2 regions of the Rhodococcus sp. NPDC076796 genome follow, and region 2 is predicted to be linked to the other one. Evidence: predicted binding sites of a transcription regulator. Region 2 holds the regulator's gene; the other holds the start of a gene.

Region 1 (12,100 bases), on a different contig from region 2:
GCGTCGGATCACTTTGCCGATGCGTGCGGTTGGAGTTTTCGGATCGTACCGGCGGACTCGGTAGGGCACTTTCCCGTTCTCGATCGTGACCGGCGCTTCACCTTTGGCTGCAGCGGATTCGGCGAATTTGCGGTAGTGCTGGTGCATCGTGCGGTCTTTGCCCTTCGGCGCGAACATGGCACCGAATTGTCCGAGTGTTCCCAACGGAGTGTCGATTCGCTTCGGCTTGTCGCTCAGTGCGCGAATCACGATGGCGGCAGCCTTCTCCGGTGAGAAGACCGGGCCGACGTTCTTGTCGCCCGTCGGGGTGATCATCGGCGTGTCCACCAGGGGCATGTGGATGGTGGTGTAGGTGATTCCGTCCGAGAGTGTCTCTGCGGCAGCCACATCGGTGAAGCCGTCGAGTGCTGCCTTGCTGGCCACATAGGCGGAGAAACGGGGAGGGTGTCCGAGGACCGCAGCGCTGGAGATATTGACGATGTGCCCGAAGCTGCGTTCGCGCATGTGTGGCAACAGTGCCAGCACCAGTCGTATGGCCCCGAAGTAGTTGACGGCCATGGTGCGCTCGTAGTCGTGCAACCGATCGGTGGATCGATAGAGTGCGCGGCGGATGGACCGACCGGCGCTGTTGACGAGCATGTCGACGTGATCGTGTTCGCTCAGAACGGTTTTCACGGTCTGGTCCACCGACTCGCTGTCGGTGACGTCGCACGAGTAGCCATAGGCGGTGCCGCCCGATTCGCGGATGTGCTCGACCACCTCGTCGAGTTGGTCCTGACCGCGCGCGAGCAGAATGACCACTGCGCCCTTGCGGGCAGCTGCCTCGGCGCTGGCTCGGCCGATTCCGGACGAGCCACCGGTGATGACGATGTGACGGCCGAACAGCGGCCCGCGTGGGTCGTTTCGGCGGTTGCGCTTGGGATCGAAGTTCTCCCGCCAGTGCTTCCACACGCGATCGGCGTACGTTCGCAGTGGTGGCGGTGTGATCGAGCTGCCCTGCAACGCTTTCTGTGTCGATGCCGACTCGAACACGGTGGGCAGAGTCAGGTGTTCGAGCATCACCGGTGGCACACCGACATCGCGGAGGGCGGCGTCGCGCTGTTTGCGCACGGCCCTGGATTTGGGAGAGACGACAGGAGCGACCAGCGCCCCGGGTACATCGATGATCCTCGCGCGAGATCCGGCTGCGGACGAGAACGCGGCATAGACCTCTGCCATCGACTGAGGCGTCGGATTGACCAGATGGAACACGCTGCCGGGAGAGGTGTCTCGATGTACGAGCTCGACGATGGCGTCGGCGACGTAGTCGACCGGAACGAGGTTGGTAGCGCCCATCTTCGGCACGGTGATCGGTAGGGCGGACGGCAGCTTGGCAAGTTCCGCGAAGAACGGGAAGAAGTAGTACGGGCCGTCCACCTTGTCGATGGCACCGGTCTCCGAGTGCCCGATGATCGCGGCGGGCCGATACACCCGCCAGTCCGCAGCGCTGTCGCGCACCAACTTCTCGGACTCGAACTTGGTGCGGTGATAGGCAGTCGGAAATTTCTGACCGAGGTCGAAGTCGTTCTCGGAGAACGTTCCTCGATAGTCACCCGCAACGGCGATCGACGAGATGTGGTGCAGGCGGGCCCCGGTCTTCTCGGCGAGGCCGATCACCGAGGCGGTTCCGGCAACGTTGGTCGGGGTCTGCTCGTCGCCTGCGGTCAGGTCGTAGACGGCCCCGAGGTGGAGGATGTGGTCGATGTCGGCAGGCACGTCTCGGAGTCCGAGCTCCGGTTCGGTGAGGTCGCCGACCAGCGGGTGAATTCGGTCGCCGCCGTCGAGGTGCTCTGCGAGTCGCTCGAGGCGAGCCACCGATTGGGGACGCACCAGCACGTGGATCGCAGCGAGCGCATCACGTTCGAGCAATCGGGGCAGGACGTTCTTCCCGAGAAACCCGGTACCGCCGGTTACGATGTAGTTCGCCATGCGAGCCGACCTTACTCTTAAGTAAGTTCCGGGGCTAGTGTCCGATACCGGCTTTTTCGTGCACTTTCTTCATCCAGGCCGGTGCCCACCAATTGGCCTCGCCCATGAGTTTGACCAAGGACGGAACCAGCAACATACGGATGATCGTCGCGTCGATGATCAGGGCCAAGATGACTCCGACGCCGAGGAATTTCATGATCGACAGACCCGAGATCGTGAAGGCTCCGGTGACGACGATAAGAATCAACGCCGCCGCAGTCACGATGCGTCCGGTGCGTTGAGCGCCGAAGATCACCGCTTCCTCGGTACTCGCTCCAGCCGCGCGGGCCTCGACCATGCGCGACATCAGGAACACCTCGTAGTCGGTCGACAAGCCGAAGATGACCGCGAGAATGAGAACCACGAACGTCGACTCGAGCGGTCCGGGGGTGACGCCGAGCAGGCCGGCTCCGTGGCCTTCCTGGAACACCCACGTCAGTGCGCCGAAGGTCGCGGCCAGGCTCAGTCCAGCCATCAGGACCGCCTTGATGGGCAGCACGATCGATCCGAACGCGAGGAACAGCAACACCAACGTCGAGACGACCATGATGGCGATCATCACCGGTAGCCACTTCGCGATCGCAGCGTTGCCGTCGTCGACGTTGGCTCGCCCGCCGCCCACGAGGATCTCGCTACCGTCCGGGGGAGCGATCGAGCGCAGCGCCGCCACTGCGTCGGATTGGGATTCGGCCTCGCTCAGTCCCTGGGTCGGTTCGCTGTACGACGCCTGAAGCGTCACGAAATCGTCCTTGGAGCCCAGGAATTCGGCTCGGGCGATGCCGGGCGTGGATTCCACAGCGGAGGTCAGTGCCGCAATCGGTGCGCCCTGAGGCTTGACGCCGTCCAGGCCGCGCAGAACCACGGTTGCGCCCTCGCCGGTGGATTCGAAGTCGGAACCGAGAGTCTCGAATGCCATGCGCGCAGGGTTGTCCTTCGGCAGCGCCGTGTAGTCGACCTCTCCGAGTGAGACCTTCAGGATCGGGGTGGCAATGATCAGCAACCCGGCGACGATGACGGTAGCGACGATGCCTGGATGCTTCATGACGCGGGTGACGATGCCGCCCCAGAACCTGTGTGCGCGTGCATCACTGCGATCGGACGCGGTGCGCGACCACGTCCAGGAGTTGATGCGGGTGCCGAGAATTGCGAGTAGGGCCGGGACCGCGGTCAGGGACAGGACGGCTGCACTCGCCACCGCGGCCATTGCCCCGAACCCGAGAGATCGGATCACCGCCTGCGGGAAGACGAGCATCCCGGCGAATGCGCAGATCAGCAGCAGTCCGGAGAAGACGACGGTCTTGCCTGCGGTGGCGACGGTGCGGATTGTCGCGTCGATCGGCGTCAGTCCACCGCGTAGCTCCTCGCGGAACCTGCTGACGATGAACAGTCCGTAGTCGATGGCCAGGCCCAGTCCCAGCAACGACGCGACGTTGATGGAGAACGAGCTGACTTCGGTGAATTCGGTGAGTATCCGCAGGATCGCCAGGGAGCTGAGCACGCTCAGAATGCCGACGAACACCGGAACGGCTGCAGCGATCACGCCGCCGAAGATGAAGATCAGCAGCAGCAGGGTGATGGGGACAGCGATGATCTCGGAGCGGATCAGGTCGCTTTCGAGGGTCTCGCTGAGCGAGACTCCCACCACCGACGCGCCGGCGAACTGCGATTCGACGCCGGGCACTTCGAGCTGGGGCGGAAGTTCGCCGAAGGTGTTGAACGTGACGCCCGAGTTCGCGCCGAGGGACACCGTGGCCAGCGCCTTGGTTCGGTCCTTGGAGACCAGAAATTCCTTGCTGATCGGGTCTGCGCTCCAGTACGAGCTGACGTTGCCGAGGGTGTATCGACTGCTGAACTCGTCGAGCGTCGCCTGCACCTGCGGCCCGATGTCGTCGATGGTCCTGCCCTCGGGAGCGGTGTAGATCGCGACGATGTCGGGGGTCGGTTGGCCGATTCCCTGCACCAGTCGCGCGACCTCGGACGATTCACTGCCTGCGTCGGCGTAACCGCCCTCGCTCAGTTTCGAGAAGACGCCGAGTCCGAAGATCCCGCCGACGGCGACGACGGCGACGACAACTGCGAGTGCCCATCGTTTGTGCGATACGACGAACGAGGCCCAACGCGTCACGTCTGTGCTCCGGCTCTGTGAAAGGGGATTCGGTGAAAAGGGTCAGTGGCGATTCGACTCTAGTTGATCCGTGTCGGACCCTCGTGTTCTCATTAGAACAAGTGTTCGATGGCACGGCGGCGTGAAGGAGGTGGGCTCGATGGGATGGAACGACGGACCACCCACGTGGTCGGAGATGGAACGAGTCCTGTCCGGACGTCCGAAGCCGGTGGCCGAGGGGGACGGCGGCGACAGCCCGGCCTGGTCGCGAAAGAGGGACGTCTACGAACGCACCATCGACAAGCCCGTGCTGTCGGTGACGCCGTACGCGGAATTGCATGCGCACTCGGCGTTCAGCTTTCTCGACGGTGCCTCGCAGCCCGAGGAGATGGTCGAGGAGGCGGTACGCCTGGGCCTCGAGTCCATCGCCATCACCGACCACGACGGTTTCTACGGGGTCGTGCGGTTCGCCGAGGCAGCCAGAGCTCTCGGTATCGGAACCGTGTTCGGTGCCGAACTCTCGCTGGACACGCATCGATCCCGAGCCGGGGAGACCGATCCCGACGGCACTCACCTACTGGTGCTCGCTCGCGGCCAGGAGGGGTATCGCCGGCTCTCGCGTCGGATCGCTGCTGCACACCTGGCAGGCGGGGTCAAAGGTAAGCCGCAGTACGACATCGACGAACTCACCGAATCAGCAGGCGGTCACTGGCAAATTCTCACCGGTTGCCGAAAGGGCCATGTTCGGCAGGCGCTCTCGCGTGGTGGTCCGGAGGCGGCAGAGGCCGCGCTGCGCACTCTCGTCGACCGGTTCGGATCCGATCGTGTCACCGTCGAACTCACCCGGCACGGCGTCGCAGACGACGACGAGCGCAACGACGCTCTCGCGACGCTGGCTCGGCGGTACGGACTTCCGACGATCGCCACCACGGCCGCGCACTACGCCGGCCCGCGCAGCAGGAGATTGGCCATGGCGATGGCCGCTGTGCGCGCACGGAGCAGCTTGGACGACGCCGCCGGGTGGTTGGCACCGACCGGCGGCGGACATCTACGGTCCGGGGCGGAGATGGCGGAGATGTTCCAGCACTATCCGGGCGCGGTGCGCGGTGCCGTCGAGCTCGGTCGGGAGTGCTCGTTCGATCTGAAGTTGATCGCGCCGCGCCTGCCGCCATTCGATGTGCCCGACGGTTACACCGAGATCAGCTATCTTCGTCGACTCACGTTCGAGGGGGCCGCTCGTCGGTACGGCCCGCAGTCGGCGAACCCGGCGGCCTATTCGCAGCTCGAGTACGAGCTCGACATCATCGAGAGGCTCGAATTCCCCGGTTACTTCCTGGTGGTCCACGACATCGTCCACTTCTGCAAGACACACGACATCCTCTGTCAGGGAAGAGGTTCCGCGGCCAACTCGGCTGTCTGCTTTGCGATCGGCATCACCAACGTCGATCCGGTGGCGAACAAGCTGCTGTTCGAGCGCTTCCTCGCACCCGAACGCGACGGACCACCCGACATCGACATCGACATCGAATCCGACCGTCGAGAAGAGGCGATCCAGCACGTCTACGCCAAGTACGGCCGCACTCATGCCGCTCAGGTGGCCAACGTCATCACCTATCGCGGTAAGTCCTCGGTGCGAGACATGGCCCGTGCGCTCGGTTTCTCGCAGGGGCAGCAGGACGCATGGAGCAAGCAGATCACCCGCTGGTCCGGAGTCGGTGATCAGGAAGGTGACGGTATTCCCGAGTCGGTTCTCGAACTCGCGCGGCAGATCGAGGGCTTCCCGAGGCACCTCGGCATTCACTCCGGCGGCATGGTGATCTGCGATCGGCCGATCGCCGACGTCTGCCCGGTGGAATGGGCGACGATGGAGAACCGCAGTGTGCTCCAGTGGGACAAAGATGATTGTGCCGCAGTGGGTTTGGTGAAGTTCGACATGCTCGGGCTCGGCATGCTCTCGGCGCTGCACTACATGATGGACCTGATCGCCGAGCACAAGGGCATCGATATCGAACTCGCCTCGATCGACCTGTCCGAGCCCGAGGTGTACGAGATGCTCCAGCGAGCCGATTCGGTGGGGGTGTTCCAAGTCGAGTCCCGCGCGCAGATGGCCACTCTGCCGCGGCTCAAGCCGCGGAACTTCTACGATCTGGTGGTCGAGGTCGCCCTGATCCGTCCCGGTCCGATCCAGGGTGGCTCGGTGCATCCGTACATCAAGCGCCGCAACGGACTCGAGCCGGTGATCTTCGAGCATCCGTCGCTCAAGAAGGCGCTCGATCGAACTCTCGGGGTGCCGCTGTTCCAGGAACAGCTGATGCAGATGGCCATCGATGTCGCGGGGTTCAGTGCTGCCGACGCCGATCAACTGCGCCGTGCCATGGGGTCGAAGCGATCACCGGAGAAGATGGAACTGCTGCGTGGTCGGTTCTACGACGGGATGCGCGATCTGCACGGCATCACCGGCGCCGCAGCGGACCGAATCTACGAAAAGCTGTCGGCTTTCGCCAATTTCGGCTTCCCCGAGAGCCATTCGCAGAGCTTCGCCTCACTGGTCTTCTACTCGTCGTGGTTCAAGTTGCACCATCCGGCGGCATTCTGTGCCGGTTTGCTGCGCGCCCAACCGATGGGTTTCTACTCACCGCAATCCCTGGTCGCCGACGCCAGGCGGCACGGGGTGCTCGTCCACGGTGCAGACGTGAACGCCAGTCTCGGCCACGCGAATCTCGAGGCGGACGGCCTCGAAATTCGCATGGGGTTGGCGGATGTGAAGTTCATCGGTACCGCACTGGCTCAGAAGATCGTCGACGCGCGAGACGCACACGGGCCGTACACCTCGTTCCTGGACCTGACGGGACGAGTCGAACTGTCGGTGGCACAGGCGGAAGCGCTGGCAACGGCAGGCGCACTCGGGTGTTTCGGCATCACTCGCCGAGAGGCACTGTGGGCTGCGGGTGCAGCGGCAGGGGAGCGTCCGGGCCTGCTCCCTGGCATCGGAGCGTCGACGAAAGCGCCTGCACTACCGGGAATGTCGGATCTCGACCTGGCCTCGGCGGACGTCTGGGCGACCGGTGTGTCACCGGATTCCTATCCCACGCAGTTCTTTCGAGATCGGCTCGATTCCCTCGGCGTGATTCCCGCGAACCGGCTGCTGCAGATTCCGGACGGAGACCGAGTGCTCGTCGGCGGAGCGGTGACGCATCGCCAGCGGCCGGCAACGGCAGGAGGCGTCACGTTCATCAACCTCGAGGACGAGACCGGCATGGTCAACGTGGTGTGCTCGGTCGGGTTGTGGGCCAAGTACCGCAAGCTGGCGATCACGGCTCCGGCGTTGCTGATTCGAGGCAAAGTGCAGAACGCCGAGGGTGCGGTGACCGTGGTGGCCGATCATCTGCAGCTGATGGATCTGCGCGTTGCGTCCAGATCGAGGGATTTTCGCTGACCAAGGAACCTGAATTTGCATAGCCTTGCCTAAGTGATACTTTACTGCTCAACCAAAGCCCCGGTAAACATCGAGCAACGGAGTACACCGAAGTGAGAACGTTCCGCGCCCCCCGTCTACTCGTCGCAGCCGCCGCGACTTCGATGCTCGTACTCGGTGCGTGCAGCACCGATTCGACCACGGGCGAATCTGCCGACGCCGCAACCGTCACCGTCGAGACCAACAACGGCAGCATGGAGGTTCCGGCAAATCCGGTGCGCGTGGCAGCGCTGGACAACACCTCGTTCGAGACGCTTCGGGCGTTCGGTGTCGAGCCGGTTGCTCTTCCCAAACCCATCATGCCGTCGACGGGCTTCGAGGAGTGGATCGACAACGACGCCATCCTGGACGTCGGCACCCATCGCGAACCGAACCTCGAAGTGATCAGCGAAGCAGAACCGGATCTCATCATCGGCGGCTATCGATTCCAGGAGTACACCGAGGAGCTCGGCCAGATCGCGCCGACCATCGACATCTCGCCCGACGACGAGAACTTCGTCGAGACGCTGAAGACTCAGACCGAGACGCTCGGCGTCATCTTCGGCCTGCAGGACAGAGCGGCCGAGATCATCGCGGCCCTCGACGCGGCCGAGGCTTCTGCTGCAGCGCAGACCACCGGACAGACGGTATTTCTCGCCAACGTCAACGGCGGCAAGATCGACAATGGTGCTGCGCGCATCGGTCGTCTGCTCGAACCCCTCACCCTGACCGACGTCTTCGCAGGTGAGGCAGGCGATGTCCACGGTGACTCGGGTCTGGCACCGGAAACCATCGCTCAGGCCAACCCCGATTGGGTCATCGTTCTGGACCGCGACGCCGCAGCCGGTGAGCCCGGTTCCTCCCCGGCCAAGGCCGTATTCGACGCACAGGAAGCGTTCGCCGAGACCACCTTCACCACCGAGGACCAGATCATCTACCTCGATCCGTTCTTCTACACCCGCGAGGGAATCCAGGCGTACACCGAAGCGTTCCAGTCGATCTCGGACGCGTTCGAGAACGCCGCGTAGGCCGGACGAACACCGTACGACGGATCACCGACATGACGAACAAGAGACTGCTGCTTGCCGCGATCATGGGAGTAGTGACGCTGCTGACCGCCGCGTCACTACTCGTCGGCGGATACGACATCACCGTCGCCACGATGATCGACGATCCCGCGGCCAGAAACATGTTCCTGATCTCGCGGGTTCCGCGCACTCTGGCGTTGATCTTCGCAGCCATGGCCATGAGCATCTCCGGGGTGATCATGCAGATGATCACCCAGAACAAGTTCGTCGAACCCACCACCGCCGGCACGGCGCAGTGGGCCGGACTCGGTGTCCTGGCCACATTGATCGTGCTGCCCGACGCGCCGCCGATGACCAAGATGCTCGTCGCCACGGTGTTCGCTCTGATCGGCACGCTGCTGTTCGTCGGTGTGCTCCGGCGGCTGTCGGTCCGGACCACATTGGTGGTCCCGCTCGTCGGCATCATGCTGGGTGCCGTCGTCGGGGCCGTCACCACGTTCCTCGCCGGGACTTTCGATCTCCTGCAGGCGATGTCGGCCTGGCGGTCCGGCGGATTCAGCGGCATCGTGCGAGGGTTCTACGAACCGATGTGGGCGGTGATCGTCATCGCGGTGCTGGCATACCTGCTGGCGCATCGCTTTACCGTTGCCGGACTCGGTAAGGAGCTCGCCACGAACGTCGGGATGAGGTACGAGCAGATCGTTCTTGTCGGCGTCGCGATGGTCGCCGTGGCCACCGGCGTCACCACGGTGGTCGTCGGGTTCATTCCGTTTCTCGGACTCATCGTGCCCAACCTGGTGTCGATGATGCTCGGCGACGACGTTCGCAAGAACCTTCCCTGGGTGGCGCTCGTCGGTGCAGGTCTCCTGTTGGCATGCGATCTCGTCGGCCGAACGGTCGTGGCACCCATGGAAATTCCCGCATCGGTTGTTCTCGGAGTTCTGGGGGCAATCGTGTTCGTCGTTCTGATCGTGAGGCAGCGTCGGCATGTCAGTGCTTAGTTCCCGTGTGGGCCCGCGCATCACCGGACCGATGCCGCACGGACCGAAGGCGTCGCGCTTCACGCCGAGGATGCGGTTGGCGGTGCTGTCGGTGATCGTGGCGATCGCCGTCGTGTGTTTCCTGTTCCTGTTCGTGCGCGGATCGTTCGCCTTCGCGTTTCCCCGGCGGCTGAACATGGTGGGAGCCATGGCCGTTGCGGCGTTCACGCACGGCCTCGGCACGGTGGTCTTTCACACCGTCACCAACAACCGCATTCTGACGCCGTCGATCATCGGATTCGATTCGCTCTACACGCTGATGCAGACGATCATGGTGTTCGTCTTCGGTGGCACCGTCATCGCCAACACCGAGGGCATCCCGAAGCTGTTGGCCCAGACGGCATTGATGGTCGCACTCGCCACGGTTCTGTACGGCTGGTTGTTCTCCGGCAAGCTCGGCAGCCTGTTCCTGATGCTGCTCGTCGGAGTTGTGCTCGGTCTGGCATTCGACAGCATCTCGACGTTTCTGCAACGCCTGCTCTCACCCACCGAATACGACATGCTGTCGGTTGAACTGTTCGGCCGACTCAGCGCTGTGAAGGGCGATTACCTGCCGTTGGCGTTCGGGGTGTGCCTGTTCGCCGCAGTAGTGCTGTGGAAGCGCCGACACCACCTGGACGCTCTGCTGCTCGGACGGGAGGCAGCCATGGGGATCGGGGTGTCCTACAAGCGCGAACTGATGGCGATGCTGATGCTCATCGCGCTGCTGGTGGCGTTCTCGACGGCTCTCGTGGGACCGATGACATTCTTCGGTTTCATCGTCGCGACGCTGGCCTACCAGGTTACCGGCAGTTACAAGCACATCTACGTCCTCCCGATGGCGTTCCTGCTGGGCTTCCTGACATTGCTACTTGGGCAGTTCGTCATGCAGCACGTCTTCTATGCCGGCGGGTTTCTCACCGTCATCATCGAATTCGCCGGTGGCATCTTGTTCCTCATCATGATTCTTCGTAAGGGGACGCTGTGATCGACTTTCGTGATGTGACCAAGTCCTATCAGGACACCACCGTTCTCGGTCCCGTCACCGGTGCCATTGCAAAGGGCGGGATCACCTCTCTCGTCGGGCCGAACGGAGCAGGGAAATCCACCCTGCTGACGGTCATCGGGCGATTACTCGACCCGACCACGGGCACGATCACCGTGGGCGGGATGGACGTTCGCGTGGCGAAGTCTCGGGAACTTGCCAAGCACCTGTCGATCCTGCGCCAGGAGAACCACATCACCGCGCGGTTGACGGTCCGTGAGCTGGTCGGGTTCGGCCGGTTCCCGCATTCGAAGGGAAAGCTCGGTCCCGAGGACGAAGCGCACGTCGACGAGGCCCTCGAATTCTTGAATCTGGCTGCCCTCGAAGGGCGATTTCTGGATCAACTCTCCGGCGGGCAACGGCAACGAGCGTTCGTGGCGATGGTGCTGGCCCAGGACACCGAGTATCTTCTGCTCGACGAGCCCTTGAACAATCTCGATCTCAAGCACTCGGTGCTGATGATGAAGCAATTGCGTCGTGCTGCAGACGAACTGGGCAAGACCATCGTGCTCATCGTGCACGACATCAACTTCGCCGCCGCCTACTCCGACAGTATCGTCGCCATGCGCGACGGCATCATCGTCAACACGGGCACTGCTGAGGAGATGATGCAGGACGACGTGCTGAGCGAGGTGTTCGACACCCCGGTTCGCGTCCACGTCGTCGAGGGACACCGCACTGCCGTCTATGTGCGGTAGTCGATCGGCGACGTGCACAATCGAGTGGTGAAGCTGCTGCTGATTGCCGATACTCATCTCCCGAAACGGGCTCGCGCCTTGCCCGACGAGGTATGGACCGCCATCGACGACGCCGATGTGGTGATCCACGCAGGTGATTGGGTGAATCTGGCCGCGTTCGAGGAGCTTTCGCAGCGGTCGCGTCGACTGGTCGCGTGCTGGGGCAACAACGATGGCGAGGACCTGCGGGCACTGATGCCCGAGCGCGCCGACGTCGTACTCGGCGGGGTGCGGTTCACCGTGACCCACGAGACCGGTGCCGCGACGGGACGGGAACGACGGATGGCGGCCGCGTACCCGGAAACGGATGTGCTCGTGTTCGGCCACAGTCACATACCGTGGGATACGTTCACAGACAACGGTCTTCGGCTGCTCAACCCGGGATCGCCGACGGATCGGCGTCGGCAACCGTTCTGTACCTACATGACGGCCACAGCCGAAGACGGCGCGCTGACGAACGTGGAGCTGCATCGCATCCCCCCTCGATAGCGGCGATGCGAAGTACTCACATTCCGCCGGCCACCCTGATGACGGTTCCGGTCGCGTATCGCGCATCCTCGGACAACAACCACGACACCGCCCCGGCGATCTCGTCCGGCACACCGGGGCGGCCGAGCGGGATGCTCGACGCCATCTTCTGTGGCCGCGCCCGATCTCGATGGAAGTCGGTCTCGATGACGCCGGGTGCCACTGCATTGACGCGGAT
Region 2 (12,100 bases):
TTCCTCGGCGCACGCGGAGCTCACTTCGCCATCTTCCCCGGGTCGGGTCTGTTCAAGAAGCCCCCGCGCTGGGTCATGGCCGCCGAACTGGTCGAGACCGGACGCCTGTGGGGCCGGATGGCTGCTCGCATCGAGCCGGAGTGGGCCGAGCGGTTGGCACCGCACCTGGTCAAGCGGACGTACTCGGAACCGCACTGGTCCATCAAGCGGGAATCGGCGATGGCCTACGAACGGGTGACGCTGTACGGCATTCCGTTGGTGACGCAACGTCCGGTGAACTATCACCGCATCGACGCCAAGGCGTCCCGAGAGCTGTTCATCAGACATGCGCTGGTGGAGGGTGAATGGAAGACCCAGCACGCGTTCTTCCACAAGAACCGGGCTCTGCTCGACGACGTGGGTGAACTCGAACATCGCGCACGGCGACGAGACATCGTGGTCGACGACGATGCTCTCTTCGACTTCTACGACGCACGCATCGCCCCGGAGGCGGTGTCGGCGAGGCACTTCGACACCTGGTGGAAGAAGGCCCGCAGGCAGGACCCGCACCTACTCGACTTCACCACCGACACCGTCGTCAACTCCGACGCGGCCTCGGTACTGACCGGGGCGTATCCCGACGCATGGCGACAGGGCGAGATCCAGTTCCCCCTGACGTATCAGTTCGAGCCGGGCACCGCGGCCGACGGAGTCACCGCTCGTATTCCGATCGCGCTGCTCGCTCAGGTACAGCCGGTGGGCTTCGACTGGCTGGTCCCGGGGATGCGCGGCGAGTTGGTGACCGCTCTGATCAAGACACTGCCGAAGGCACTGCGCCGCAACGTCGTCCCGGCTCCCGACTTCGCGGCCGCGGCGTTGGCGGTCATGAAGCCGCGCGCGGAAACCCTGGTGACGGCCTTGGCACGTGAGCTGTCGCGGGCTGCGCAGTGCCACATCACGGCGAAGGACTTCGATGTTGCGGCACTGCCCGAGCACCTGAGGATGACGTTCGCGGCCGTCGACCCGTCCGGAAAGGTGTTGGGCAGCAACAAGGATCTGACTGCTCTTCGGACGATCCTGTCACGAGAGGTCGGCCGTCAGGTGGCCAGCGCGGTCGGCGACGCGGAGCGCGCGCCGTCTCTGGCCTGGACCTCCGGCACGCTGGGACGGTTGGAATCGACCGTCACCCGTGATGTGGGTGGGCAGAAGGTCACCGGCTACCCGGCGTTGGTACCCGAGGGACCGGGCGTCGCGGTGCGGGTCCTCAGCACCCCCGCCGAGGCGCGGGCCGCAATGCGGTCGGGAACCCGAGCCCTGCTGCTGTCGACGGCACCGAAGGGAACCAAGGCATTGCTGGCCGGACTACCGACCGCCGAACGCCTTGCCCTGGGCCAGAATCCGTACGGCGGAGTCGATGCGCTCCTCGAAGAATGCCGGGCTCTGGCGGTCGAGGAAGCGATGGATGCGCACGGTGGGCCGGTACGCGATCCCGAGGCCTTCGACAAGCTCAGGGCACTCGTCGACGCGGAGGTTCCGCAGCGTACCGCCGCGGTGCTGGCCCTGGTTCGCCCGGTGTTGACTGCTGCCCTGGCACTGTCCGCGCAACTGCACTCCTCCTCGGGTGAGCCGGCAGACGACGTTCGGGAACAGCTCGACGGCTTGATCTTTCGCGGGTTCGTCACCGAGTTCGGTTCTCGCAGATTGGCGGACCTGCCGCGCTATCTCGCCGCTGCGACGAAGCGGTTGGCGACGCTGCCGAGCAGTGCGGGCCGGGACGCGGCGGCGATGGACGTACTCGATCGGGTGTACGCGTCGTACGGGCGACTGTTGGATTCGCTGCCGGAGAGCAGAAAGAACAGTTCCGGGGTACAGGAACTGTTCTGGATGATCGAGGAACTGCGCGTCGGACTGTTCGCCCAGGGCATTCGCACGGCGTATCCGGTATCGGAGAAGCGTATCGAAAAGGCGATCTCGGACCAGAGTCGCTGACGGGCGGGACTGTCAGTCGATGTCTGCCGACTCGCGGTGCTTGCGCAGTTCGTGGATTTCTTTCTCGAAGTCCTCGGCCGAGCTGAACGAGCGATAGACGGAAGCAAAGCGCAGGTAGGCCACTTCGTCCAGATCGCGGAGCGGACCGAGAATGGCCAACCCCACTTCGTTGCTCGGGATCTCCGCGGATCCCGCTGCACGGATGGCGTCCTCGACCTGCTGTGCCAGCAGGTTCAGCGCGTCGTTGTCGACATCTCTGCCCTGGCAGGCACGTCGGACTCCCTTGACGACCTTCTCGCGACTGAACGGCTCGGTGACGCCGCTGCGTTTCACGACTGCGAGCACTGCGGCCTCGACGGTCGTGAATCGACGACCGCACTCCGGGCAGGAGCGACGCCGCCGGATTGCTTGCCCCTCGTCCATCTCACGCGAGTCGACCACGCGTGAGTCGGGATGCCTGCAGAACGGGCAATGCATGAGGGATCCTCCGTCGTAGCCGATGCTCCGACGACAAACACGCACAGACGAGCACGCACATCGGGGCAGTCTGTCGAGGATACTCAGTCTTCTCGAACCCGACGGGGCCGGTGGTCATCTGCCGGGCGTGTACTCGACGACAGCTCCGTCGTGCACCTCGACCACACCCGCCGGTTGCGCGCCTGCATCGGGGGCAACGGCCCGCAGGTTCGCGATGCCGATCAGTCCGCCTGCGACGACCAGGACCGCCAACATCCACAACATCAGCGAGCGAATCCGAACCGGCTGGCTCGCGAAGTGCGCCGAGGTCGCGTCGAACTCGCGATCGGCCACCTCGCGATCGGTGACGTCGGTCCACGACGGGTCGAGGACGGGCAGGCACGGGCCCGGTTGCGTGGCGAGACCGTGCAACACCGGACGCGCCCGGCGACGACGCTCGACGACAGTGGATCGGGCACGGACACCGGCGGCGGTGGGGCGATCGGTGATGATGGTCATCGGAACCTCGTCTTCGCTCGTTGGATCGATTATTCGATCAGGCGTTCGATGGACGCTTGTTCGAAGTTCTATCACGAGCCTCCGACAAAGTCTGCAGAAAACGCGACACGAGTCGAACAGATGTTTGATTCAACAGCTGATACACGCTAGATTCGTGTCAGAAACCACACGCCACACGAGTCGACACCATCAACTCCAGTCCGCGCAGACCTACCCCGCAGACCGGATCCAGGACACCAGCAGGAGGCCGACAGCATGAAGGACGAGACCTCGACGAGGTCGACCACGCGTTCCACGACAACCGGTTCCAAGACGACCGGAGCCAGGGCCACCGCACCGAAGGAAGCAGCGGGTAAGCCCGCTGCGGAACCGACATCCAAGGCCATGGAAGTCGGCACCGACATCAGTGCGGGTCTGACCGAGCGGCAGCGGAAGGTACTCGAGGTCATTCGCGCTTCGGTCACCGAGCGCGGTTACCCACCGAGCATTCGGGAGATCGGTGACGCGGTCGGTCTGACGTCGACCTCGTCCGTCGCTCACCAACTCCGCACCCTCGAGCGCAAGGGCTTCCTCCGGCGCGACGCCAACCGCCCCCGCGCCGTCGATGTCCGCGGTCTCGACGAGGTGCAGGCCGATCAGGCTGCCGCGGCGGTCGACGGATCGCAGGCATCGGAGGATCAGGATCGATTGCCGACCCCGACGTTCGTGCCGGTGCTGGGCCGGATCGCTGCAGGCGGCCCGATTCTGGCCGAGGAGGCCGTCGAGGACGTGTTCCCGCTCCCCCGCGAGCTGGTCGGTCAGGGTTCGCTGTTCCTGCTCAAGGTGGTCGGTGAATCGATGATCGACGCGGCCATCTGCGACGGCGACTGGGTGGTGGTTCGTCAGCAGTCCGTGGCGGACAACGGCGACATCGTCGCTGCGATGATCGACGGGGAGGCCACCGTCAAGACGTTCAAGCGGTCCAAGGGCGAGGTGTGGCTGCTGCCGCACAATCCGCTGTTCGAGCCGATTCCGGGCAACAACGCCGCGATCCTCGGCAAGGTCGTCACCGTGATGCGCAAGCTCTAGGGATCGTCACCGTATCGACATGCGAAGGGCCGCAGCACATGTGCTGCGGCCCTTCGCATGTCTGAAGATCAGCGGATCACAGATTCAATCCGCGGCCGATGATCTCCTTCATGATCTCGGTGGTGCCGCCGTAGATGGTCTGCACACGGGAGTCCATGTACGCCTTGGCGATCGGGTATTCCTTCATGTAGCCGTAGCCACCGTGCAGCTGCAGACACCGGTCGATCAGTTTGACCTGATTCTCGGTGGTCCACCACTTCGCCATCGCGGCTTCCTGGACGGTCAACTTGTCTTCGTTGAGCAGTTCGATGAACTTGTCCACCATGATGCGGGTGGCGGTGGTTTCGGTGGCCAACTCCGCCAACACGAAGCGCGTGTTCTGGAACTTGCCGATCGACTTTCCGAACGCCTTGCGGTCACGGCAGTACTGAATGGTCATGTCCAGCGCCGATTCCATCGCCGCGGCAGCGACGACGGCGATGGAGAGCCGCTCCTGGGGCAAGTTCTGCATCAGGTAGATGAAGCCCATGCCCTCGTCGCCGAGCAGGTTGGCGGCGGGCACGCGAACGTCGGTGAAGCTCAGTTCGGCGGTGTCCTGGGCCTTCATGCCGATCTTGTCCAGGTTGCGGCCTCGCTCGAATCCGGGCATGTCGCGTTCGACGACCAGCAGGCTGAAGCCCTGTGCGCCCTTCTCGGGGTCGGTGCAGGCCACGACGATCACCAGATCGGCATTGATTCCGTTGGTGATGAACGTCTTCGAGCCGTTGAGCACCCAGTCGTCACCGTCACGTACGGCCTTGGTCTTGATGCCCTGCAGGTCGCTTCCGGTGCCCGGCTCGGTCATCGCGATCGCCGTGATCAGTTCGCCGGAGCAGAATCCGGGGAGCCAGCGCTGCTTCTGCTCGTCGTTCGCAAGATCGATCAGGTACGGCGCGACGACGTCGTTGTGCAGGGTGAACCCGATACCGCTGTACCCGCCGCGGGTGGTTTCCTCGGTGACGATGGCGTTGTAGCGGAAGTCCTTGACTCCGCCGCCGCCGAACTCCTCGGGCGCTGCCGTTCCGAGGAAGCCCTGCTTACCGGCCTCGACCCAGACGCCGCGATCGACGATGTTCTGCTCTTCCCACTTCGCGTGGTTCGGCGCTACGTGCTGATCGAGAAATTTCCGGTAGGACTCCCGGAACAGCTCGTGCTCGGGCTCGAAAAGTGTGCGTTCCACGAATGTCTCCTTGTTCGGTGCATACCGGCAGCGACCACGCGAAATCTCTACGGATCTCGGTCGCCGGTACGACTGACGTCACAGGGAAACACTACGTCCGCGGTGTCGGGTCGGTCGATGACCAAAACGCGCGCGATCCGTGACCGACCTCGCTAACGACCTCGTGTGCCTGCACTCCTCGCGAGCGCCGAGACGATCGGGTAGCCGAGAAGGATGCCCACCGAACCCCAGGCGATACCGCCGAGCTCGACCGATCCGACGGACAGTGTCAGGTCGCCGATTCCGGCGACGAGCGCCGCAGCGACGACCATGAGATTGACCGGATCGGTGAAGTCGACCTTCGCGTCGGTCCAGATGCGTACGCCGAGCAGCCCGATGAGGCCGTAGAGAACCAGGGTTGCGCCGCCGATGACCCCGTCGGGCGCGGTGAAGATCAGTGCACCGAACTTGGGCGAGAACGCGAGCAGCATCGCGGTGATCGATGCGACCCAGTACGCCGCGGTCGAGTAGACGCGAGTGGCGGCCATGACGCCGATGTTCTCTGCGTAGGTGGTGGTGCCCGAACCGCCGCCGGCTCCGGCGAGTGTGGTCGCCAGCCCGTCGGCGATCAATGCGTCACCGGCCACGTCGTCGAGGTTCTTGCCGGTCATCGCGGCGACGGCTTTGACGTGCCCCACGTTCTCGGCGACGAGGACGATCACCACCGGCAGCGCCACGAGGATCACCGACAGCTCGAAGGACGGACCGCGAAACTCGGGTAGACCGATCCAGCTCGCCGCGCTCAGTGCGTCGAGACGCGGTTGCGCGATTCCCCCGGTGACGGCGGCGAACACCCAACCCACGACGACACCGAGCAGAATTCCGAGTCGCCCGATCAAGCCGGGTCCGAGCGCCGTCGCCAGCAGAATCGCGATCAGGGTGACGGCTGCGATCAGCGGCTGTGCCTCGAACGACGTGGTGGCGGCCGGTGCCAGGTTCAGCCCGATCAGCACGACGACGGCACCGGTCACGACGGGCGGCATGGCCGCGTCGAGTACCCGTTGGCCCGCGAACTTCACCACGAGGCCGACGGCTGCCAGTACGACGCCGACACACAGGACCGCTCCGAGTTGGGCGGCGGGTCCGTTCGCTTGGGTGGCACCGAGCGGGGCCAGGAAAGCGAAGGAGGAACCCAGATAGCTGGGAACACGCCCTCGGGTGATGACGAGGAACAGCGCCGTTCCTATGCCCGAGAACAGCAGCGTCGTCGAGACCGGAAATCCGGTGATCGTCGGAACCAGCAGTGTTGCACCGAACATCGCGACGACGTGCTGCATTCCGATACCGATGGTGCGTGGCCACGTCAATCGTTCGTCGGGCGAGACCACCGCCCCGGCTTCGACGGTCTTTCCGTTTCCGTGCAGCGTCCAACCCAGAGTTCTCATGATGGAAGGCAACACTATTGGATCAGCCGAGGATCGCACTCACTGCCTCGCGGGCAGCGGCGGTGCTGTCCGTCTCGAGGGCTGCGGCGGCCGCTTCCTTGCACTGATCGAGCGTGACCGTCGCCAGCTTCGACCCCACGTGCGCGACGGCAGCCGATGCCGCCGACAGCGAGGTAATGCCGAGTCCGACCAACACGCAGGCCAGCAGCGGATCAGCAGCGGCCTCACCGCAGACGCCAACGGGTTTGCCCGCCTTGGCTCCCGCGGCCGCGGTGTGCGCCACGAGTGCCAGCACGGCCGGCTGCCACGGATCGGTCAGGCCGGCGAGCTGAGCGGACATACGGTCGGCGGCCATCGTGTACTGAGCCAGGTCGTTGGTGCCGATCGACAGGAAGTCGACGTGCTCGAGGATGTGTTCGGCGAGCAGCGCGGCGGCGGGGATCTCGATCATGACGCCGGGGGTGAGTCCGCGCTCGCGCACGTCGGCGGCGAAATCCTTCGCCTCCAGCGCGGTCGCGATCATCGGAGCCATCACCCACGGGGAGGAGTCGGTCGCCTTGGCGGCCGCTGCGATGCCGTCGAGCTGGCGGTACAGAATCCCGCGGTCGGCTTCGGCGATGCGGATGCCGCGGATGCCCAGTGCCGGGTTGGCCTCGTCGGGATGCGTGGCGAACCGAAGTGGCTTGTCCGAGCCTGCGTCGAGAGTTCGCACGACGACCTTCTTGCCCGCGAACGCGTCGAGTACCTGGGCGTAGATTTCGGCCTGCTCGTCGACGGTGGGTTCGGAGTCGCGGTCGAGAAAGCACAGTTCGGTCCGAAACAGTCCGACGCCGTCCGCTGCGCTGGACCGTGCTGCGCGGGCACCGGCACCGTCCTGGACGTTGGCGAGAATGTCGACCGCGTGGCCGTCGGCGGTGGTACCGGGGCCGACCCACTGGGACACCCGGTCCAGCTCGTCGCGGGCAGAGACGACGGCGGCGCGGGCCGACTCGGCGTCGGGCTCGAGTTCGATGCGGCCGCTGGTGCCGTCGACCGATGCGTTCGTACCCGCGGCGATGTCGTCGAGGCCGGCCACGGCAACGATGCAGGGAATGCCCAGCTGGCGCGCGATGATCGCGGTGTGACTGGTCGGACCGCCCAGCGAGGTGGCCAGACCCACGATCAGCGCAGGGTCGAGGCCTGCGGTGTCGGCGGGTGCCAGGTCGTCGGCGAACAGCACCGACGGTTCGTCCGGAACCGGGACACCGGGCTCCGGCACGCCGAGGATCTCGGCGATGACTCGGTCGCGGATGTCGCGCAGATCGGTCACGCGCTCGGCCATCAGCCCGCCGAGCTGGGTGAACATCGCGGCAAACTTCTCGGTGGCCGCGGCAGTGGCGGTGACCGCCGAACTGCCCTTCGCGATCGAGGCGCGCGCGGCTCCGAGCCAACCGCGGTCCGTTGCCATCGCGGCGTTGGCCGACAGGACTTCCGAGGCAGCTCCGGTCGCCAGCTCCGCGCGACCACGCAGGCGAGCGGCGACGGCGTTCGCTGCGGCGTCGAAGACGTCCTTCTCGGCACCTCGATCCGCCTCGGCCACCTCGCCGGTGTCGGCTGGGATGGCGGGACGGGCACCGGGGCGGATCACTCGGCCGTATCCGACGCCGGGCACGACAGGCGTGCCGTGCAGCGTGGTCTGCGCTGCTCCGGTTCCGGCTGCATCGACTGTCGTGTCGCTGTGTCCGGTCGAAACGGTGCTAACCGATCCCGTCATGTGGTCCTCCTCGGATCCTGCGTGAACAAAGGTCTTCGTACTGTCCGGCGAGCTGTGGTGGGGGCCATCACTCGTATGTGTTGTGACCGAGATTACTCCAAACCCTTGACATGTCAACACACACGGGCGTAAAACAACATAAAGCAACATCAACATGGAAGGAGACGCAGGTGTACGCAGAAGAACGACAGCACTCCATAGCCGAACTGATCAGCACCCAGGGACGCGTCTCCGTCAACGATCTCTCTGCCACCTACGGCGTCACCACAGAAACTGTGCGACGCGACCTCGCCACCCTCGATCGAATGGGCGTCGTGCGCCGCGTCCATGGTGGAGCAGTACCCGCATCGGCGCTGACCACACTCGAACCGGGCGTCTCGGAACGCGAATTCACCCGCGCCGATCAGAAGGACGCGATCGCGGCCGCCGCCCTGTCCTTCCTGCCGCCGGTCGGGGGCAGCGCCGTGTTCGATGCCGGCACCACAACGGGCCGACTCGCCGGTTTGCTTCCCCACGATCGTGAGCTGACGTTGGTGACCAACTCGGTCCCGATCGCCGCTCGCGCCGCGACGATGCCGAGTGTCAGCCTTCGACTGCTCGGCGGTCGGGTACGTGGGACCACTCAGGCGGCTGTCGGCGACGAAGCGCTGAGCGCCCTCGAATGGCTCCGTGTGGACGTCGCGTTCATCGGCACCAACGCCATCAGCGTCGGGCACGGACTGTCCACTCCCGACAGCGACGAGGCAGCAGTCAAGCGTGCCATGGTCGAGGCGGCGAACCACGTTGTGGTGCTGGCGGATTCGTCGAAGATCGGCCGCGAGCACCTGGTCAGCTTCGCCCGAGTGGGCTCCATCGATGTCATCGTCACCGACAGCGACATCTCGACCAACGACCGTAAGAAACTCAGCGACAAAGGAATCGAGGTGGTGATCGCATGATGGTCACACTCACGGCCAACCCGAGCATGGACCGGACGGTCACACTCGACACGCCGCTCGTCCGCGGTGGCGTACACCGGGCATCGACGTCGTCCACCGACCCAGGAGGCAAGGGCGTCAACGTCGCTCGCGTACTCGGCGGATCGGGAGTCGAGGCGCTTGCGGTGCTCCCGGCCAACACCGGAGACCCCCTGCTCGACGCGATGGCCGCGAAGGGAGTGCGGTATTCCGCGGTTCCGACGTCGGGTCCTGCACGGACCAACATCACGGTGAGCGAGGTCGGTGGCACCACCACCAAGATCAACGAGCCCGGTGCCACGGTGTCGGAGCGGACCCGCGCGGAGCTGCGGGAGCGGATCCTCTCTCTCGCAGTCGATGCCGAATGGGTGGTTCTCTCCGGTTCGCTTCCGCCGGGCCTCCCCGTCGACTGGTATGCCGAGCTCGTCACTGCGCTGCGTGCCACGTCGGCGAAAGTTGCGGTGGACACCTCCGACGAGCCACTGCTCGCACTCGCGGCGGCGTTCCCGGCGTCGGCACCCGATCTGATCAAACCCAATTCCGAGGAACTCGCCCAACTCACCGGGTACGATTCCGAAGAGCTGGAAAGCGCAGCGGCGCAGGGTGATCCGACGGCCGCGATCGCAGCCAGCACGATCCTTCTCGGCCGAGGCGTCGGCGCGGTACTGGCCACTCTCGGCAGTGCCGGAGCCGTACTGGTCACCGAGGACGGTTCCTGGTACGCCAGCCCGCCCCCGATCACCGCGGTCAGCACGGTCGGCGCAGGCGATTCCTCGCTCGCCGGCTACATCCTCGCCGATGCCGAGAACTGTTCCGACGCAGACAAACTTCGCCGCGCCGTCGCCTACGGAACGGCAGCAACCGCGCTTCCAGGCACCACGCTTCCACTGCCCGAGCAGACCCACCCGAATTCGGTGACGGTCCGTGCGCTCGACATCCCCACCTCCGTCAGCCCGTCCACGCTCTCCCCTTCTTCGAACCGTCTCTAGGAGCCCGCAATGTCCACCCCCACCGAAGATCAGCAGATCATCGCCGAGGATCTGATCCTCCTCGACGCCGATCTCGGCGAATCCAAGGAAGCCGTCATCGAACGCCTCGCAGGCGTTCTGGCTTCCGCGGGTCGCGCAACCGAGACCGATGCCCTGCGCGACGCCGCTCTGGCCCGCGAAGCGCAGTCGGCAACCGGCCTGCCCGGCGGCATCGCCATCCCGCACTGCCGCTCCGAAGCGGTCACCTCCGCCTCGCTCGGATTCGCCCGGCTGAACCCCAAGGTCGATTTCGGTGCCCCCGACGGCCCGGCCGACCTCGTCTTCCTCATCGCAGCGCCGGCCGGTGCCGGTTCGGCGCACATGAAGTTGCTCTCGAGCCTGGCGCGCGCACTGGTCAAGCCGGAGTTCGTCACCTCGCTGCGCAACGCGTCCTCGGCTGCCGAGATCGTCACCCTCGTCGACGGTGTCATCAACCCGGCGGCGAAGCCGGCTTCGACGACCCCTGCGGCAGCTCCCGTGTCGACCGCCAAGCACAGCGCGGCCGCTGTCCCGGCCGAGGCCACTGCCCCCAAGCACATCGTCGCGGTCACCGCCTGCCCCACCGGAATTGCGCACACCTACATGGCTGCCGATTCACTCGTCGCAGCGGGTGAGCGTGCCGGAGTCACGGTTCATGTCGAGACCCAGGGCTCGAGCGGCAGCACGCCGTTGGACCCCTCGATCATCGCCGGAGCCGAGGCAGTCATCTTCGCCACCGATGTGGGCGTCAAGGGCCGCGAGCGTTTCGCCGGCAAGCCCGTCATCTCCTCCGGCGTCAAGCGCGCCATCAACGAGCCCGATGTCATGCTCACCGAAGCCCTGCGCGCTGCGCTGAATCCGGACGCCGCTCGCGTCGGCGGTACCGCAGTGGCGGCCGGCTCGAACGAGTCCGCAGGCGAACTCGGCTGGGGCACCCGCATCCGCCAGATCCTGCTCACCGGCGTCAGCTACATGATCCCGTTCGTCGCTGCCGGTGGTCTGCTGATCGCCCTGGGCTTCCTGCTCGGCGGATACGAAATCAAGGATGTCGCCGAGGGTATCGTCGTCAACAACTCCATCACCTCGCTGCCCGAAGGCGGAATCGCCGCCTACCTCGGTGCCGTGCTCTTCCAGATCGGCGCGCTGTCCTTCAGCTTCCTGGTGCCCGCGCTGGCCGGCTACATTTCCTACGCCATTGCCGACAGGCCAGGTCTGGCACCAGGATTCACCGCAGGCGCGGTGGCCGTTCTGGTGGGTGCAGGCTTCATCGGCGGTCTCGTCGGTGGTCTGATCGCCGGCTTCGTCGCACTGTGGATCAGCAAGTGGAAGATCCCCACGGTTCTGCGCGGCCTCATGCCCGTCGTCATCATTCCGCTGTTCGCCACCCTCATCGTCGGCGCGATCATGTTCCTGCTGCTCGGCAAGCCACTCGCCGCGATCACCAGTGGACTCACGGACTGGCTCAACGGCCTCAGCGGTTCCTCGGTCATCATCCTCGGCATCATTCTCGGCCTGATGATGTGCTTCGACCTCGGTGGACCGGTCAACAAGGCTGCCTACGCATTCGCCACCGCAGGCCTGTCGGTCACCGATACCGCCTCGCTTCGCATCATGGCAGCGGTCATGGCCGCAGGAATGGTGCCGCCCCTGGCCATGGCACTCGCCTCGACCGTTCGCGCACGCCTGTTCACCGAAGCCGAGCGCGAGAACGGCAAGGCTGCATGGTTCCT

The links. Region 2 encodes LexA, which represses DNA repair genes until DNA is damaged. Its sites were predicted from a motif close to CGAACANNTGTTCG; they were not measured.
Region 1: a site for LexA is predicted at 4,227-4,240, ahead of AB0366_RS20265 (error-prone DNA polymerase). Genes of this name have one in related genera too.

What each region holds. Positions count from the first base shown of each region.
Region 1 is NZ_JBFBMS010000007.1:46,385-58,484, reverse strand. Features, by position in the region: gene AB0366_RS20275 (SDR family oxidoreductase) at 1-1,968, opposite strand, end outside; gene AB0366_RS20270 (MMPL family transporter) at 2,003-4,132, opposite strand; gene AB0366_RS20265 (error-prone DNA polymerase) at 4,272-7,547, shown strand; gene AB0366_RS20260 (ABC transporter substrate-binding protein) at 7,640-8,593, shown strand; gene AB0366_RS20255 (iron chelate uptake ABC transporter family permease subunit) at 8,626-9,594, shown strand; gene AB0366_RS20250 (iron chelate uptake ABC transporter family permease subunit) at 9,581-10,600, shown strand; gene AB0366_RS20245 (ATP-binding cassette domain-containing protein) at 10,597-11,355, shown strand; gene AB0366_RS20240 (metallophosphoesterase) at 11,383-11,883, shown strand; gene AB0366_RS20235 (SDR family oxidoreductase) at 11,900-12,100, opposite strand, start outside.
Region 2 is NZ_JBFBMS010000003.1:308,534-320,633, forward strand. Features, by position in the region: gene hrpA (ATP-dependent RNA helicase HrpA) at 1-1,968, shown strand, start outside; gene nrdR (transcriptional regulator NrdR) at 1,981-2,445, opposite strand; gene AB0366_RS11650 (hypothetical protein) at 2,560-2,943, opposite strand; gene lexA (transcriptional repressor LexA) at 3,328-4,011, shown strand; gene AB0366_RS11660 (acyl-CoA dehydrogenase family protein) at 4,088-5,230, opposite strand; gene AB0366_RS11665 (solute carrier family 23 protein) at 5,383-6,654, opposite strand; gene ptsP (phosphoenolpyruvate--protein phosphotransferase) at 6,677-8,407, opposite strand; gene AB0366_RS11675 (DeoR/GlpR family DNA-binding transcription regulator) at 8,578-9,345, shown strand; gene AB0366_RS11680 (1-phosphofructokinase family hexose kinase) at 9,342-10,352, shown strand; gene AB0366_RS11685 (fructose-specific PTS transporter subunit EIIC) at 10,362-12,100, shown strand, end outside.